2 regions of the Clostridium sp. Marseille-Q7071 genome follow, and region 2 is predicted to be linked to the other one. Evidence: riboswitches for the same ligand, from Rfam matches in the RefSeq annotation. Region 2 holds a riboswitch; the other holds the start of a gene.
What was found. Region 2 has a riboswitch for glycine ahead of ACWPW7_RS09160 (GrdX family protein). Riboswitches for the same ligand answer to the same signal wherever they lie in the genome.
Positions count from the first base shown of each region.

Region 1: another riboswitch for glycine. It lies ahead of ACWPW7_RS23045 (sulfide/dihydroorotate dehydrogenase-like FAD/NAD-binding protein); the one in region 2 lies ahead of ACWPW7_RS09160 (GrdX family protein).

Region 1 covers NZ_CBCOPR010000002.1:61,617-64,838, forward strand. The annotation lists gene gltA (NADPH-dependent glutamate synthase) at 1-573, opposite strand, end outside; gene ACWPW7_RS23045 (sulfide/dihydroorotate dehydrogenase-like FAD/NAD-binding protein) at 579-1,445, opposite strand; glycine riboswitch at 1,642-1,750, opposite strand; gene ACWPW7_RS23050 (iron-containing alcohol dehydrogenase) at 2,259-3,222, opposite strand, start outside.
Region 2 covers NZ_CBCOPR010000001.1:1,977,599-1,980,820, forward strand. The annotation lists gene ACWPW7_RS09150 (tRNA (cytidine(34)-2'-O)-methyltransferase) at 66-533, shown strand; gene ACWPW7_RS09155 (DegV family protein) at 547-1,401, shown strand; glycine riboswitch at 1,745-1,878, shown strand; glycine riboswitch at 1,882-1,936, shown strand; gene ACWPW7_RS09160 (GrdX family protein) at 2,004-2,378, shown strand; gene trxB (thioredoxin-disulfide reductase) at 2,391-3,222, shown strand, end outside.

The sequences.
Region 1 (3,222 bases), on a different contig from region 2:
AACTGTTTCCTTTGGTAATCTAAACTCAGGAATTCCATAAACTAAAACTCCACCTGGTTCATGTAATGCTTCAAACACAGTTACATCATATCCCATTTTAGCTAAATCCCCAGCACAAGTTATTCCTGCTGGACCTGAGCCTATAACAGCTACTTTTCTATTCTTCTTTTCTATATCTTTAGTTAAATCTACATTATGTTCTCTTGACCAGTCAGCCACAAATCTTTCAAGTTTACCAATTGCCACAGGCTCTCCTTTTATTCCAAGAACGCATTTACTTTCACATTGCAATTCTTGAGGACAAACTCTTCCACAAACTGCTGGAAGTGCTGTATACTTATCTAAAGCTTTAGCAGCTTCTTCAAATTCTCTATTTTTAACATGTGCTATAAATTCTGGTATATCTATAGCAACTGGACATTTACCAACACATGGTTTGTTTTTACAGTTTAAACATCTTGAAGCTTCTTGTACAGCTTCTTCTTCATTATATCCTAAACATACTTCTTCAAAGTTTTTAGCCCTTACTTTAGCATCTTGTTCTGCTATTGGAGTTCTCTTCATTCTATCTATAGCCATTATTTATTACCTCCTAAACCACAGCCTTCTTTTATGCTATCTTTTTTACACTCTTCAGTTTTATACATTGATATTCTTTTTAATGCCTCATCAAAGTTAACTTTGTGTCCATCAAATTCTGGGCCATCAACACAAGCAAATTTAGTTTCATTTCCAACTGTAACTCTACATGCTCCACACATTCCAGTTCCATCAACCATTATTGGATTTAAACTTACAACTGTTCTTATTCCTAGCTCTTCTGTTAACTTACAAACGAATTTCATCATTATCATAGGTCCTATTGATACAACTAAATCATATTTTTTACCTTCGTTTTGTACTAGATCTTGTAATTTATTAGTTACCATTCCTTTGAAACCATGAGTACCATCATCTGTACATACAAAAACATCTCCAGCAACAGTTTTCATTTCTTCTTCTAAAATTACCATTTCCTTAGTTTTATATCCCATTATAACATCAGCTTTTATGCCTTGTTCATTTAACCATTTAACTTGTGGATAAACTGGAGCAGCTCCAACACCACCAGATATAAATAATATCTTCTTATTTTTAAGTTCTTCTAAGTCTTCATGTAATAGTTCAGATTCCATCCCCAATGGTCCAACAAAATCAGCTACCATATCTCCAGCTTCTAATTTTGCCATTTCTTTAGTTGAACATCCAATAGTTTGAACAACTATTGTAACTGTTCCTTTTTCTGCGTCTGTGTCGCAAATAGTTAAAGGAACTCTTTCTCCTTTTTCATCCATTCTAACGATTATAAATTGACCTGGTTTAGCTGATCTAGCTACCCTAGGTGCTTCAATATTCATTAAGAAAATTTGAGGTGCTAAATCCCTTTTTTCAGCTATTTTATACATATTCATGTTCCTCCAAATCTAATCATTTTAATAAGGCATCTTCAAAAATAACTAATCAGTATGCTAGTCTATTTTATTTTAGACACCTAAAGATAACTTGTCCATACTAAATATACACTAACCTAATTATACTATACATTCCTTATGTTTTTGCAACAAAAAAGGGACAATAAGTAAATATGCACACAAATAAATGCTATTTACACCTGTCCTTTTATCTGAAAGTTTCCCCAAAACCACAAATTAAAATAATTTTGAGTTTCTTCTTCGATGCTCATAAAATGAGTCTCTCCAGGGTGGTATCCGATTATTGTACTTCACCTGAAAGCTTCTGAATAGCCCATAGCTATACTATTCATTTCTTCTACGGTTATCCCTATATAAAACGGAATATCTCCAACAATCCTCATTCACCAAAATATTAACTTTACATATATATTCTATATTCTATATTCTATATAGTCAATATTAATTGTACATATTATTAGAATTTTTTCACTATTCGCATTTTTTCTAACAAACGTTTACATTATATACAATATAATACTATTTGTGTGTTTTCTTTTTATTACATTTTAAAAACTATTTATTTCACAAGCAAAGATATAACAATAACTTTGTATCTTTGAACTTAGAAGTTAAGGTATCAATAAATAACTAGTCATCACGCTATCTTATCTTATATCATGTTTTGCTGACAAAACTATCAATCTATCTGATATAAAATAGGTTCCACCTTTGACTAGTTATTTTATTTCAGACACCTTAATACATTTCTATAAACTTATAAATCTATAATTTCATATATTTAAATTAAAAATCTACTTTTTCTCCATTAAATGTGCAAGTAAATATTTTTTTCATTTCTTCAACAGAAACAGTTCTTGGGTTAGAGCCAGTGCAAGCATCTTGTATTGCATTTTCTGAAATATAATCTACCCATTTATTAAAATCTTCTTCTTTTACACCATATTCTTTTAATGAAGAAGGTATGTCCATAACATCATTTAATTCTCTTATACAGTCTGTTAATGCATTTATTAATTCTTCATCGCTTTCGCCAGTTAAACCTAAATTTCTAGCAACATTAGCATATCTTTCACTACAAGCAGTTTTATTAAAATCTATAACATATGGTAAAAATATTGCATTAGCACATCCATGTGGAATATTAAATACTGCACCGGTTTTATGAGCCATTGAATGAGTTATACCTAATAGTGCATTTGTAAACGCCATTCCTGCTAAACATTGTGCTATATGCATTTGTTCTCTAGCTTTTTTACAGCCATCATAAGATTGTAATATATTTTTCTTTATCATTGTTATTGCTTCCATAGCTAATGGATCAGAAAAATGTGATTTATTAGATGCTACATAAGCCTCTATAGCATGAGTCAATGCATCCATTCCAGTATGAGCTACTAAGCTCTTAGGCATAGTCATAGTAAGTTCAGTGTCTAGTATAGCTATATCTGGAGTTATATTATAATCCGCTAATGGATATTTTATTTTCTTTTCATAGTCAGTGATAACGGAAAATGCTGTTACTTCTGTTGCCGTACCACTGGTTGAAGGTATTGCTACAAATCTAGCTTTATTTCTTAATGTAGGAATAGAAAATGGATCCTTAATATCCTCAAAAGTTAATTCAGGATGCTCATAAAATACCCACATAGCCTTTGCAGCATCTATTGGTGATCCTCCTCCTATAGAAACAATCCACTCTGGTTCAAAGTTTCTCATTTCCTCTGCACCTTTCATAACTGTTTCAATA
Region 2 (3,222 bases):
TAACTTTACGAATTTAGTTAATTAGAGTATGATAGTGATTAATGACATAATATGGAGGTATAGCTATGAATTTAAATATAGTATTATTTCAACCAGAAATTCCTCAGAATACAGGAAATATAGGAAGAACTTGTGTGCTTACAAACTGTAAGCTTCATCTTATAAAGCCCTTAGGATTTAGTCTTGAAGAAAAGGAAATTAAAAGAGCTGGACTAGATTATTGGCCTTTATTAGATATAGAAATTCACGAATCCTATGAAGCTTTAAGAGAAAAATATAAAGAAGGGACTTTTTATTTTTGCACCACAAAAGGAGAAAAGTTCTATAGCGATGTAAGTTTTAAAGAGGGTGACTTTTTAGTATTTGGTCGCGAATCTAAGGGGTTACCAGATTATATAAGAAATGATAATATAGATACTTTAATAAGAGTTCCTATGATAAACACTACTACTAGGTCATTAAATTTATCTAATACTGTAGCAATTATAGCTTATGAGGGTTTAAGACAACTTGGATTCCCTGAAATGAAATAGGAGGAGTTAATTTATGGAAGATAAGAAAATTAAAATCATAACGGATAGTACCTGTGACTTACCAGATCATATAATTAATAAATATAATATAGAGATGATACCCTTAGTATTCACAATAGATGGTGAAACTTATCTTGATAGAGTGGATATTAAACTACCAGAATTTCTAGAGAAAATGAATAATTCTAGTGAACTACCTAAGACTGGACAGATAAATCCTCATAGATTTTATGATATATATGATAAATATTTAAAGGAAGGATATAAAATAATATCAATACATATATCATCTAAAATGAGTGGGACTTACCAGTCAGCTCTAGTGGCAAAAGAGATGTTAAATAGTGAAGATATAATGGTAATTGATTCTCAATGCGTATGTGGTGCTCTTGGAGCTTTAGTGGTAAAGGCATGCTTGTTAAAAGAACAGGGGTTAAATTTTACATCAATTAATGAAGAAGTATTAAAATCAATACCAAAGATAAGAAGTATAACCTGTTTTGAATCCTTAGATAATTTGGTTAAAGGTGGAAGGCTATCTAAAACAGCTGGTATTATTGGAAGTTTTTTAGGAATTAAACTTTTACTATCTATTGAAGATGGAGAAATGACAGTTAAAGATAAGGTAAGAGGAAGTAAAAAAGCCTTAAGAAATATGTTGGAGTATATAGAATCCTATGGAGTTGAAAAGACGACTCCTGTGATATTGATGCAAGCAGCACCAGAAGAAGAGAATATGGGTATATACAATAGCCTAAAGTCACATATGGAAAATAAACACATAGATTATATTGAATGCGAAGTGGGATGTGTAGTTGGTACTCACTCAGGAAGAGATGCTTGTGCAGCGTTTTTTATAGAAGAATAAAGATTAGCTATTATAGTTTAATATTTTAATAATTAAAATTTTGAATAAAGATATAAATAATTTATAGAACTAGAATTTATAAATAATAGAATTTTTAATGAAATTAATCCTTATATTTGATTTATATAATACATTTAATTAAAATTAAAAAAACTAGTATTTTAAAATATAATATTAATAATTGATAAACAATTAACAGAGTTTCTAAAAAATATGAATCATTTGAACTTTTAAAATTGGTTATAGAGAATTTAAATAAGGAAAAATGCTAAAAAATATAGAAATTTATTGACGAATGTTGTATACTTGGGTTGTAAGTTAAAACAATTTAATAAAAGTATGGATGAAATTTTCGGGAGATGATCTATTAAAAATAATTATTAATAATTATTTTTATAACAATGGGTAGCCGAAGAAGCAAAAATTTATTTTGCCAATAAATTTGAAACTCTCAGGCAAAAGGACCGAAAATGGACATAACTCTGGAAAGCGGTAAGCACCGAAGGAGTAAAACTCTCAGGTTTAAAGGACAGAGGCATAGGCAAAGTTAATTATTACTTTTGCATATGCCTTTTTTATATGTGAAAAAGGAGGGAAGCTAGGTGATTGAACCGTTATTTATAATAACCAATAATCCATTGTCAAAGAGAACCTTTGAAGCAAAGTATAAAATAGTCTATATAGATGGTTCGGCAATGGAAGTGCTAAAAAATGTTAGAGATAGCATACATTTAGGCCATAAGCTTCTAACTCATCCATTAATGAGTAGTGTTAAACCTAACGAAACGCCATATAGAACCGTATGTTTATCATTAGATAGGGAGTCCTTAGATATTCAGTCATTAGAAATAATTGAAAGTACCATAATGACTACAGAAAAATTTTTAAGAGATTTCAATACTCCAAATTGGAGTGATAAAATATTACAAGATTTTCAATTGATAGATTGCGATTTAATAAATCATGCAATCAATTAAGGAGGGTTACCCATGGAACATATTATTTATGATACTATCATTTTAGGTGGAGGTCCTGCAGGATTATCAGCTGGATTGTATGCTGCGAGATCAAGAATGAAAACATTATTAATAGAAAGAGCAAAGTTTGGTGGACAGACAGCCACTACTGATGAATTAGAGAACTATCCAGGATCTATTGAAGATTGTACAGGAACAAGCCTTAGCCAAAGAATGAGAAAACAAGCAGAAGAATTTGGAACTGAATTTGCTAAAGATGAAGTTATAGAAGTTCAGCTTGAAGGAGATATTAAAGTAGTTAAAACAAGAAAAGCTACCTATGAAGGTAAAACAATAATAATAGCTACTGGTGCATATCCAAGATTAGGTGGATTTAAAAATGAAATTGAATTAAGAGGAAGAGGAGTTTCTTATTGTGCAACTTGTGATGCTGACTTCTTTACAGATTTAGATATCGCAGTTATAGGCGGAGGAGATTCAGCTATAACAGAAGCAATATACTTAGCTAAATTCGGAGAAACGGTAACAATAATTCATAGAAGAGATCAATTAAGAGCTGCTAAGTCATTACAAGAAAAAGCTTTCAAAAATCCAAAAATTAAATTTATTTGGGATAGTGTTGTTGAAGAAGCTAAAGGTGAAGAGATCCTTGAAAGTTTAGTGATAAAAAATGTAAAAACTGGAGAACTTAGCGAATTAGCAGTAAATGGTTGTTTTGTCTTTGTAGGATACTTACCAATATCTGAGCTATTTAAAGGAAAGATAACTATGAATGATAGAGGAGATATCATTACTGATGAAGAGATGAGAACTAATATTCCAGGAGTATTTGCAGCTGGAGATG